Regions from separate parts of the Pseudoalteromonas sp. SR43-7 genome, predicted to be linked through region 3. Evidence: predicted binding sites of a transcription regulator. Region 3 holds the regulator's gene; each other region holds the start of a gene.

Evidence for each region. Region 3 encodes sigma-54, which starts transcription at its own class of promoters, with help from an activator protein. Its sites were predicted from a motif close to GTTGGCACGNNNNTNGNNT; they were not measured.
Region 1: the regulator sigma-54 is predicted to act here: its motif matches at 1,571-1,589, upstream of H5087_RS05880 (LiaF domain-containing protein).
Region 2: the regulator sigma-54 is predicted to act here: its motif matches at 1,583-1,601, upstream of H5087_RS06635 (DUF2726 domain-containing protein).
Region 4: the regulator sigma-54 is predicted to act here: its motif matches at 1,510-1,528, upstream of H5087_RS17385 (EF-hand domain-containing protein).

Annotation. Positions count from the first base shown of each region.
Region 1 covers NZ_JACJDY010000005.1:143,706-146,847, reverse strand. The annotation lists gene suhB (inositol-1-monophosphatase) at 1-155, opposite strand, end outside; gene H5087_RS05885 (VOC family protein) at 399-815, shown strand; gene H5087_RS05880 (LiaF domain-containing protein) at 854-1,522, opposite strand; gene H5087_RS05875 (BON domain-containing protein) at 1,851-2,417, shown strand; gene H5087_RS05870 (YqaE/Pmp3 family membrane protein) at 2,490-2,648, shown strand; gene H5087_RS05865 (hypothetical protein) at 3,040-3,142, shown strand, end outside.
Region 2 covers NZ_JACJDY010000006.1:84,686-87,827, reverse strand. The annotation lists gene arcB (aerobic respiration two-component sensor histidine kinase ArcB) at 1-373, opposite strand, end outside; gene folE2 (GTP cyclohydrolase FolE2) at 605-1,525, shown strand; gene H5087_RS06635 (DUF2726 domain-containing protein) at 1,641-2,237, shown strand; gene mtnN (5'-methylthioadenosine/S-adenosylhomocysteine nucleosidase) at 2,360-3,067, shown strand; gene H5087_RS06625 (regulatory signaling modulator protein AmpE) at 3,068-3,142, shown strand, end outside.
Region 3 covers NZ_JACJDY010000002.1:87,493-90,634, forward strand. The annotation lists gene lptA (lipopolysaccharide transport periplasmic protein LptA) at 1-460, shown strand, start outside; gene lptB (LPS export ABC transporter ATP-binding protein) at 457-1,182, shown strand; gene H5087_RS01740 (RNA polymerase factor sigma-54) at 1,252-2,751, shown strand; gene hpf (ribosome hibernation promoting factor) at 2,778-3,065, shown strand; gene ptsN (PTS IIA-like nitrogen regulatory protein PtsN) at 3,070-3,142, shown strand, end outside.
Region 4 covers NZ_JACJDY010000027.1:16,620-19,761, forward strand. The annotation lists gene H5087_RS17380 (sensor histidine kinase KdpD) at 1-1,233, opposite strand, end outside; gene H5087_RS17385 (EF-hand domain-containing protein) at 1,564-1,797, shown strand; gene H5087_RS17390 (hypothetical protein) at 1,822-2,049, shown strand; gene H5087_RS17395 (calcium dependent protein) at 2,236-2,472, shown strand; gene H5087_RS17400 (EF-hand domain-containing protein) at 2,482-2,718, shown strand; partial or broken gene H5087_RS20225 (energy transducer TonB) at 2,775-3,011, opposite strand.

The DNA of each region.
Region 1 (3,142 bases), on a different contig from region 3:
CGAATTACGGCTTCGGCTTCTTTATCAATGTTAGTTACTAAGTCGTTAGCGCCTTTTTGTTGCACTTCAACTTTTGATAAATCTTCACTTGCGCGAAGTAAAATTTTGCCTGCGTTGCGCGCAGCGCGAACCGCAATGTTTAACATTGGATGCATGGTATTACCTTTGGGTTGTAAAAGAACGTTTATATATTTCAGCCGGCGTATTTTAGCGACTTTTGACATAAAGTAAACAATAAACCCCAAATACTTATGTTTGTTTTTTATACAAGATTGAAAAGTGTATATATTTTTAAAAAATAATTATCTGCATTTAAATAAATTAATTTTAAATAACACTTTACCTAAAGTTAACTTGAGGTTTTATCTTACTCCTAACTTAACTGATAGGATAACATTATGTATTTAGAGCACGTAAACTTAGTCGCGAGTGATATAGATAGTATGCTTACATTTTATCGCGCTGTATTTCCGCATTGGTCAATCAGAAGTGAGGGCAGAGGTGACTGGCATGGAAAACCAAGACGCTGGGTACACTTTGGAGATGACACGCATTACATTGCGATAAGTGACCATGGTGAAGGTGAAAACAGAAACTTATCGGGCCATCAAATTGGTTTTGCACACTTTGCTTATGTAACTAATAATTTAAGTGCAGTAGTAATGCGCTTAAATAAAGTGGGTTTTACTCTAAGCAAGCAAGGTAGCGAGAATCCTTTCAGAAAGAATGTCTACTTTATTGATCCTGCAGGGTTTGAAGTTGAGTTTGTAGAATACCTAAGTGACATACCAAGCGAGCGCAATAACGATCTATAATAAAATACCAAGCAGCACGTTAAAGTGCTGCTACTCAATTATAGTGAGCGGTTATTGTTACCCGTGCCAAACTGGGTTTTTAGCTCATTTGCAAAGCTTATAAATTTTTCTTTAATTGTGCGCTTTATTTTCACTTCAACCGAGCCCATAACTGCCTTTCCTTCAATATGAATTGTAGGGCCTTGGCGTTTGTTAAGCGACACAGATTTATTTTCAAGGCTACTTAAAATACAAAACATTTTAGACACTACATTGACATGCTCTGGTACGTAAATTTCATCGCTACCAAAAATACAGTTAACGTGAATAGTCACATTTTGATGCGCAAAAATGGCATCAGTAAAATCAAGCACCACCGATCCCATAAAGTTACTCAAATATATATTTTTTGGCACAACCCACTGACCACTTCGCTCGTTAGATCCTAAAATACTGCGCAATGTAAAATCATCATCACTGTTTTGCTGTGCACTATAATGTGGCGTAAATTGCGATTGTTTTTCTGCTTTATATTGCTGATCGGTATTAAGTGTTAAGTCTTCTACTAAGGCTAGCAGAGCTTCGTTATTAGGTGCATCCATCGCATTATCTAAACGTCTTTCGAATGCATCAACAGAAATAACACCATGACTGTAATTATAAATTAATTGATCAATCACTTGTTCGCGTACTTGCTCTATTGGGCGGTCTTCAACTTTTACAGACATGAGTTATTCCTTATTATATTTACTATTGATACTGCTCTTGTAGTTAGGCTGCAAACCGCGTACCAAATATAATTTCATTAATTATCAATTGGTTATTTTTTAACGGTGTTTTTTGTTTTGTTATATTAACGATAGATTAACCAAAAGAGCAATTATCTAGCTATTTTCACTATTTGAGAAAGTTTTACCGAGTAGCCTGTAAATAGTTACACAAACATAGATAAGGTTTTATCTTTTAATTAATTCAAGTCTTTGAATTTTAAGTATAAATAAAGTTGGCCTGAAGCTCGCATTAGTTAAAGTGTCTTTAATCAAAAGGAGAAAGATTATGAAAACATTTAACAAATCTATTATCGCAGCTCTAGTTCTTGGTACTACGGCTATGGGTGCCCAAGCAAACAGCTGGGAAAACGAAAGTAAAGATGCTTGGATTGATGGTAAGGCAGAAACCGTTCTACTTATGAACACTAATCTAAACAACTTTGACATTAACACTGATGTAAAAAATGGCAAGGTAGTACTTACAGGTAAAGTTAATAGCGAACTCGATAAAGAGCTAGCAGAAGAACTTGTACTTAGCCTAGATGGTGTAACTGATGTTGATAACAGCCTTACTGTCGTTAAAAGCATGGACACCGAAGATAAAAGCAACGACATGATGGACGATGATGATAACGACCTAACGGACGCTAAAATCACCACTGTAATCACAACTCGCTTCCTGTTTGACTCAGAAGTAGGTGGTACAGACATTGACGTTGATACCGACAACGGTGTGGTAACTCTGAATGGCTCTGTAGAGTCTGAAGCTGAAAAGCAACTAGCAGTTAAAATTGCTAAAAATGCTGAAGATGTTCGCGACGTAGTTGATAAACTAGCTATTGTTGCTGAATAATACAGTATAGTTAAGGCCCAGTAATACTGGGCTTTAAGTCTTTTCAATGTTTAATTTAAATGGAGTTTGATTATGGATATTATTCGTATAATACTTTCGGTTTTATTACCGCCATTAGGTGTGTTTTTGCAAGTTGGCTTAGGTATGCATTTTTGGTTAAATATTCTATTAACACTGCTAGGTTATTTCCCAGGGTTAATACATGCAATCTACATTATTGCGAAAAAATAATGACAGATTATATATTGTGTAAGCCGACTACTGAGGTTTAGCTAAATACTTTAGTACCGATCGGCTCACAATATTAGTTTTTAAAGAATTTTTAGATAGTTTTTAAATAGTTTTTTAGGTTAAATCCAATTTTTAACGCCCTCCAACCCATTGATTCACTTCCTTAACTCACTCCCAATATTATTTTAAAACTATACTTATTGTTTACTAATAAGCTTTCCAGCTAACAGCCGCGCTCAGATTCTGACTTGATGCCATTTAGGAAATCTTCAACATTAGTGTGTTTATACATCTATAATATACAATCAAATACTTTATTATTTAGTGACAATATTACCTTCACTTCTAGTGTTATCATTAAACTAGGTTTTAGGCATATTGAGGCAGTTAATTGAATATTCGACTTATAATGTCAGGCGTTGTGTCTTTCGTTTTTTATTTTAGTTGGGCCTACTGGGCAAATAGTGCGGCAGACATTGCTAAATCGGTTACGC
Region 2 (3,142 bases), on a different contig from region 3:
GCTTGGCATGAAATGCCATTTTACGCTCATCAATTTCGATATTTAGACGATTAATGTTATCTTTTAAGGTTTGATTTAAAAGCTTTTCTTGCTTGGTGGCGCTATCTAAATAAGCATATGAGGCATCTAGTTGTCGAATTGAATTAAGCAACACACTTATAATTAAAGGAGAAACTACAGCCGTAAAAAATACCACGGCTAAAATATCAACCAGGTGTAATTCGCCTATCGCCACATAATAAAACATGCTCGATAAAATAAGAGATACAGTTAAAAATAAAGTGTAACAAATAGCAGCGGTTTTAAATTCACCAAATCGCGTTATTGAGCTGGAAAGTACCCGAGCCCAAGGGCTCAAAGAATAATCGGTCATACGTAATTTTATCTCTTAGCTGTGTACTTAATATAAAGAAGGCAATGCGTATGTACAAACATACCATTTTCCCAAATTTTAGCATTTTTCTCCTACCACTACTCACGTTGTGCGATAAAAACAGAATTTTTCATGTTTGATTTAGCTCATCTATTAAACTCATCATTTCAGCAATAAATTATTTAGTGTAAAATGCCCCGCTTTATTATCCCCAAAATACGAGTAGCGCACATGCAAACCAATATGCCAGATATAGCAGACACTGCACCCGCTTTACAAACAGGTAAATTAGACTGGGTTGGCATGGGCGAAATAGAACTGCCATTTATTTTTGAATCCCGAGACTTATCTCCAGTTACAGTAAACGCCAAAGCTCGTGCATTTGTAAATTTACATAAAGAAGATGCCAAAGGCATTCATATGTCACGTCTATTTTTGGCACTTGATCTGCTTTCAACCGAGCAGCAAGTCAATCCGCAAACGATAGCGCAGGCACTCGATACCTTTATAACTAGCCACGAAGGGCTGAGCGATAAAGCACAAATTGAATTTAAATTTGAATTACCGCTACGCCGTAAGTCACTATTAAGTGGTAAAGCGGGCTGGAAAAGCTACCCCGTTGTACTTACCAGTACAATTGAAAATAACGTTATTAGCTACGAGCTAACCGTAGATGTTACTTATTCTTCAACGTGCCCATGCTCTGCTGCACTTGCGCGACAGCTTATACAAAACGCGTTTAACGAAAAGTTTAACCAAGAAACCTTAAGCCAAAAAGATGTGCACGAATGGCTAGGCACTACACAAGGCATTGTAGCTACTCCCCACTCGCAGCGCTCTATTGCCAACGTAAAAGTAAAGCTTGATAGCAACATTCAAGAATTTGACGTAGTTACGCTAATTAACACCCTTGAAGCTGAGCTTAAAACACCAGTACAAGCAGCAGTAAAACGTGAAGACGAGCAAGAATTTGCCCGTTTGAATGGTCAAAACCTTATGTTTTGTGAAGATGCAGCGCGTAAAATTAAAGCACTGCTAGAGGCAAACAATTACAGTGATTATTGGCTGCAAATAAACCACTATGAGTCACTGCATGCACACGATGCTGTTGCTATTGCAGTAAAAGGTATTAAAGGAGGCTACAAAGCTTAATCGCTGTGTAGCTATTGCTTGTATACCAGTCGGTAATTATTTTATAACCCATACTTTTTAGGCACGTAAATTGCTTTATTTGAGCAGTGTCAATTTGTTGTTATGGAGTTACCGTATGGAATTCGCTTTATTTTTAATCCTAGTATTAGTTGTCGGGGCCTCTGTTGTTGCGTCAAAATTTAATGACGATGGCGGAAACCCGTATCCTTTTACTCGCAAGCAAACTGTTTTTACGCAGGTTGAAGGCGCTTTTTTAAATCTTCTAGAGCGTGCTGTTGGCGATCAATATAAAATTGTTAGTCGTGTTAAGTTAATCGACGTTATTGACTGTAAGCAAGGCCTTTCAGTAAAGTCTAAACGTGCTGCTTTAGCTAAAGCTAAAAATAAGCAACTCGACTTTGTTTTAATCGACAAAGAAAAACTAACAATCATTGCTGCTGTTGACCTAGTTAACAATGCCAACAAAGATGGCCACAAAGCTCAACGCGACTGGTTTGTAAACGGTGCACTAGAGTCTGCGGGCATTCCACATATTCGTATGAAAGTTAAATCGGGCTACCGCCCTTCTGAAGTACGCGATGCAATTATGTTTAAACTTGGTAAGCCTGCAGCAACACAAACTCAGCGCCCTGTTCGTAATCGCTCACATAAGCCAGCGGTACTTTCACCTTCTCAGGCTAAAGCGCAAACCACCGCGTTAGCTGAAATTTAAAAAACGAATTAAATACTCTCCTAAAAAGTATTTAAAGCGAGCTCATAAACAAGCTCGCTTTTTTGTTTTTTATTGTTAACTTCACGTATAATCAAGTGATTCAAACTCAGGAATTAAACTTTATGAATGTTGGTATTATTGGCGCAATGGAGCCAGAAGTTAAAATTTTACGTGAAGCTATGCAAAACCCACAAATTTTAACTAAAGCAGGTTTCACTTTTTATACTGGCGAGTTGGCTGGTAACACGGTGACACTTGTTCAATCTGGTATTGGTAAAGTCGCATCAACTATTGCAACTACCTTACTGATCGATAACTTCAAACCTGATTGCATAATTAACACAGGCTCAGCCGGTGGATTCGATCCATCGCTAAGTGTTGGCGATGTAGTAATTTCGTCAGAAGTACGTCACCACGATGTAGACGTAACTGCTTTTGGCTACGAAATTGGCCAAGTACCACAAATGCCGGCAGGCTTTGCAGCACACCCTAAATTAGTTGAAACAGCACAGCAAACAATCGAACAAATCAGTGATGTTAAAACACTCGTTGGCTTAATTTGTACTGGTGACACATTTATGTGTGACCCTATACGCATTGATAAAGCACGTAGTGATTTTCCTACAATGCTTGCTGTTGAAATGGAAGGTGCTTCTATTGCACAAACGTGTTTTACGCTAAACACACCATTTGTTGTAATTCGCTCAATGTCTGATATTGCTGGTAAAGAGTCACCACAATCATTTGAAGAATACCTAGAAACAGCATCAATCAACTCATCTAAAATGGTTGTTGCACTTTTAGAAAAACTAACAGCAGTATCTTTGTAAATGCTTAGCAATATTGTTCAAAATCACTTGGACTTTATTGCCTTTATACTAGCGCTCCTTGCTGAGCGCTTTATT
Region 3 (3,142 bases):
TGCTGCCAATCAAATTTCAATAAGTGCCGACAAGCAAGAAGGTCAATTAAAAGCTAATGTCGGGATTTTTGAGAAAAACGTTGAGATTATTCACGGTAATCGCCGCATTACAGCCGATCGCCTCGAAGTGCACAAACGTGATGAACTTGGTGATAATAAACAATTATTAATTGCCACAGGTAGCCCTGCGCACTTTGAAGAAAAGCAATCAGACGGCACGACTATGAGCGCCAGTGCTGACGAAGTACGTTATGATGTATCTAAGCGTTTTTTAACGCTTGTTGGTAATGCACAAGTATCGCAAGCCGGACAAAAAATAAATGCTAAAAGCATTACCTACGACATAGAGCAGCAGCTCATCAGTGCCGAAAAAGATGAAAACTCAACTGACCGCGTTCACACAATTTTAGTACCGATCGAAACTAAAAAAAGTAAAAAAGGCGATAAAGGTCAACCATGAGCACATTAAAAGCAGAACTATTGGCAAAAAGCTATAAAGGTCGTGAAGTTGTAAAAAACGTCGGCCTTGAAGTACAAGCTGGCAGTATAGTTGGCTTACTTGGCCCTAACGGTGCTGGTAAAACAACGACTTTTTATATGATTGTAGGGCTTGTTCCTAGCGACAAAGGTAAAATATCTATTGATGATAACGATATTACTCTTTTACCTATGCATAGTCGTGCTAGATTAGGCATAGGCTACTTACCGCAAGAGTCATCAATTTTTAGAAAGCTGACTGTTTATCAAAACTTAATGGCCATTTTAGAAACGCGCAAAGAACTAAATAAACAAGCCAGAGAAGACACGCTCAATAACTTATTAGATGAATTTAGCATACAACACATTCGTGATAGCCAAGGTATGGCATTATCGGGTGGAGAACGTCGTCGTGTAGAAATAGCACGAGCGCTGGCAGCAGATCCTAAATTTATACTACTGGATGAACCGTTTGCCGGTGTTGACCCTATTTCGGTATTAGATATAAAGAAAATAATAGAACATCTTAAAAATCGTGGGATTGGTGTATTAATTACCGACCATAACGTAAGAGAGACCCTTGATGTTTGTGAAAAAGCCTACATTGTTTCTCATGGGGAGCTGATTGCATCAGGTACTCCAGAACACGTATTAAATGATAAAACTGTACGCGATGTTTACTTAGGCGAGCAATTTAGGCTGTAACATTTACGCCATGTCTTTAAGCATCTGCTAGTATTAATTATAACAACATAAAAGGATTGTTAGAGATACATGAGGCAATCACTACAGCTGCGCATGGGCCAGCAACTTACAATGACTCCACAGTTGCAACAAGCTATTCGTTTGTTGCAACTCAGTACATTGGATCTCCAGCAAGAAATACAAGAAGCTCTCGACAGTAATCCACTTTTAGAGGTTGAAGAGGCAGACTATTCTGAAGACGCTGCTGGTAAAAACGAGCAAAAAGCTGATACCGATGACATAACTGTTAGCGCATCTGCTGATGATGCTCCGAGCGAATATGAACAAGATACTGGTGAAGCACTTGCAAAAGACACGCTAAGTGACGACATGGCTATGGATGTTAGTTGGGATGAGTACATGAGTGCCGCTCCTGCAGCATCATCAGGTCCAATGCCTGAAGACGAATCAATATACCAAGGCGCCTCTACTGAAACGCTCCATGAGTATTTAATGTGGCAATTACAACTAACGCCATTTAGCCCTACCGATGAAGCCATCGCTATTGCGATTGTAGAGGCCGTCGATGATTCAGGTATTTTAACTCTCAGTTGCGAAGAAATTTTAGAAAGCTTTAATCAAGAAAACGAAGATGATAACGAAGTTGAACTTGATGAAATTGAAGCGGTATTAAAACGCATCCAACTGTTTGATCCTGTTGGTATTGCTGCACGTAGTTTACAAGAGTGTTTGTGTATTCAGCTTAATCAATTTGATAAAGAAACACCTTACATTAATGAAACGAAAATGATTTTAACCGAGCATATTGATCTATTAGCAGCTCGCGACTATCGTACATTAATGAAAAAAACTAAGCTTAAAGAAGAAGAGCTTAAAGAAGTAATGACACTAATACATACTCTCAACCCAAAACCTGCTGATACTATTGTAAGGGAAGAATCTGAGTATGTTATTCCTGATGTGTCAGTTAAAAAAATTAAAGGCCGCTGGGTTGTCGAATTAAACCCAGATAGCATGCCTAAAATTCGTGTTAATAGCCAATACGCGGCAATGTCTCGCACTGTAAAATCAAGTGGCGACAGCCAGTTTATTCGCTCACATTTACAAGAAGCTAAGTGGTTTATTAAAAGCTTAGAAAGTAGAAACGACACGCTATTAAAAGTTACTAATTGTATTGTTAAGCAACAACAAGGCTTTTTTGAACATGGTCCTGAAGCCATGAAACCAATGGTTTTAAATGATGTCGCTGAAATGGTAGAAATGCACGAATCGACAATTTCGCGCGTGACTACTCAAAAGTACATGCATACACCCCGTGGTATATTTGAGCTTAAATACTTTTTCTCAAGCCATGTAAGTACTGAAAACGGTGGTGAATGTTCATCTACAGCAATACGTGCGCTTATCCGAAAATTAATCGCAGCAGAAAACTCAGCAAAACCATTGAGTGATAGCAAAATAGCGGATATATTGGCTGAGCAAGGAATTAAAGTAGCGAGACGTACAATCGCAAAATACCGCGAATCTCTTGCTATTCCACCGTCAAATCAGCGTAAAAGTCTGATTTAAGACGCTAAACTAAGAGGGTAATGCTTATGCAACTAAACTTAACTGGTCGTCACGTAGAATTAACCGATTCACTAAGAGACTATATTAATACTAAATTTGCGAAGCTTGAAAGACACTCTGATCATATTAATAATGTTCATGTCATTCTCGATGTAGAAAAATTAAATCAAAAAGCAGAAGCCACAATACACGTAAGCGGTGCTGAGCTATTTGCCTCTACAGAACATCAAGATATGTATGCCGCTATTGACTCGTTGATCGACAAGCTCGATCGCCAAGTAATCAAACACAAAGAGAAGCTTGCTCGCCACTAATATGATGAAATTAAGTTCACTTATATGCCAGGACTGCAGCAAAGCTGCGGTCCTTTTTAATAGCAAAAAAAGAATTT
Region 4 (3,142 bases), on a different contig from region 3:
ATCAAGTACAACGATACAAAGCTGGTTTTGCTCAAGCGCTAAATTAATAGTAACGCTTTGCTTATCTTCTGAAAATTTTAAGCCATTTGAAATAAGCTGAATTAAAATCATCTCAATAAGCTCACTAGGTAAAGCAAGCGGTTTATTCGGTAAAGTATTTTGCCACTGCAGAGCTTGCTGACGCGCAGTTAAGCGATGCTCAAAATGGCTATTAATTTTATTAATAAGAAGACTAAACTCAACTTCGCTTAAGCTGTCTTTACTGGTGCGAATCGCATTATAACTCAGCAAACTGTCAATCATTGTGCGAAGGCGCACCATAGATTGGCTAATAAGCTCAAGCACCGCTTTTTGCTCAGCAGTAATTGGACCTACTATTTCATCAGTTAATAAATCAGTGCCTTCAACCATTGAAGCAAGCGGCGTTTTTAGCTCATGAGTTACATGGCGTAAAAAAGTATCTTTTTGCTGCTCAAGCATATGAAGCTGTTCTTGTACCCATTGGAGCTTTTCTCCTAGCTCAACAAGCTCAGCTGAACCTTTCACAGATATTTTTTGCTGCCAATGCCCCTGCCCAAGCTTATCAATAACCGTAGTTAACCCTTTTAGCCGCCCACTTATGCGCCATAAAAAACCTCCCCCAACAATTAAAGTCAGCGGAATTAGTGCCACCAGCCAGTTTATAAATGACGCTTGCAGGCTTGTAAGCTCATTTTGGTTATTGGTAATTTGCGCTTCGTTTTTATCACGTAACCATAAAGTAAGCTCAGCAATTAAATCGCTCACTGGCACAAATAGCTCAGCTTGTTGTTGTTTTTGCTCAACGAGTTTTACATGCGCGGTTTGTAAGGTGGTATATAAGCGTTGCCATTGGTTGATATACTCTTTATTCGGGTTTACAAATTTGAGTTCATCAATGCTTTGTAGGGATGATTGCCATTTATCGACAATGAGCTTATCAAGCGATTCACTTTTTAATACCCAGTTTTGCCTAGTAGCGCGTTCAAGGCTGTTGAGTTCTTGCTTTAAAGTGTTAAACGATTTGGTAACTTGGTAGTTACTACTCACAATACTTTGAGTAACCGCTAATTGCTTATTAAGCGCATTTAAAAATACGATCACCACTATAGAAAGCGGAAGTAGCGAAAGCAGCATACTCATTGCAAATTGCCCAATTAAATTAGGCCGCCAGTTAAGCATTGCTTGGTATTTTTTAGCTATGGTTGCTGGCATTTCGTTTAGTCCTTTTAAGTTAAGCGCTCTATTATTAAGTGCTTACCTTATACACTAGCTGAACCAGCAATTATATTTAATACGATTAACAGCCAGCACTATAAAACAATGTGTCGCCAAATAGAGACAACGTAACTCGTTGATTTTAATAAATTCCCTTTCAACCTCACTAAATAGTGTTGCAAAAGGCGCACAAAAATTACAATAAACCCAGTAAAAACTTCTCACTGGCTTAAAGCAAAAACAATAACCAATTGAAAAATAACAACAATTATTATTGGCACCATTTTTGTAATAGGAGTAATAACTTTAATCAATAAGGAAATAATTATGAACAAACGCATTTTAGTAATTTCATCATTACTGGCTTTAGGCTTTTTAGGCGCTAATGCACACGCAATGGACGTTCACGCGACTTTTAACGAACTTGATAAAGACAGTAACGGCACATTGAGTGAAGCCGAAGCAGGTGAAGATGCTGTGTTACACGAGAATTTTTCTCAAATTGATACTAATCAAGATGGGCAATTGTCGCTAGATGAATTCAAAAAATTTATTCAATAAACTCATTTAATAAGGAACGTGATTATGAAACAACTTATAGCCGCTTTTTCATTAATGTTTTTAGCAATTAGTGCCACTGTAATTGCATCGCCAACAAATGTGCGCTTTGCCCACTTAGATAAAGACATGGACGGACAAATATCAATTGTAGAAGCAAAGGAAGACAAGGAAGTAATGAGACAGTTTGCCGACTTAGATGAAGACGGTGATGAAAAAGTCTCAAAAAAAGAATTTGAAAGCTTTAAACCTTAATGAGTAATTACTGATTAAGCTTTACTTAAGCTTGTTATAGGTAAACTGGAATTAAAAGCATTTGCCATAATCCCTGAGGGAGTGTGTAAAAGGATTTAATGTTGGGAGTTAAATTACGGCAAGTGCTTTTTCCTTTTCACTTTATTTTAGCCACAAACTTTAAATACATCTTTTGGAAGGAACACCATGAAGATACTTCCCCTTATTATAAGCATCTTAATGCTATTAAGCTTTGATGCCGCTGCACTTGATGTAAAGCAACGCTTTGATCACCTCGATAGCGACAAAAGTGGCTATTTAACGCATGACGAACTTGATCCCCAACCACAACTATTAAACACATTCGTAAAATGGGACAAAAACCAAGATAACCAAATTTCGTTAATCGAATTTAAAAATTACCTTACCAATAACCTCTACTGAGTATTTTTCATGAAAAAAACAAGCTATATAGCGCTTTTTGCGTTTAGTATTTTTAGCACATTAGGCTTTGCTGCAAGCAACAATGTTGCAGAGCAATTTGAAAAACTTGATAGAAACCAGGATGGTTTTTTAACACGTTCAGAAACCGCTGTAGACCCCGCTTTGTGGTCTCGATTTTCAAGCTATGATCAAGACAAAGACGGCAAGCTAACGCTAAGTGAATACAGTTTATATGCAAGTATGTAATCTTATAGCTAGGTACACAAACACCTAGCTTATTATATTTATACTATTAATTACGTTTAGACTTTATTTTTACAACAATGCGCTAAGTACTCTGCATCAGTAGGTTTTGGGCTCACCATAAAATCCATTTTGAGATAAGTTAGAATCGGTTGCTTACTCGTATTTTCAACTGTCGGTTTCCAGCTCCATAAACCCACAGCAGCTGCCGCATCAATATCAAACACGCCCTCAGGGTAAGACGAGACAACCTTATACCCTTGGGCTTCACCTTGTGAATTAATTAACATAGCAAACTCAACACAGCCTTAAATACTTTTCTTTGCAGCTTCTATCTGATATCGCGGCTCAACTCTTTTAGCAACATCCCAGTATTCACCTACCTTACTTCGCAGTTCAGGACTTGATAAATCAATAAAACTCGGCA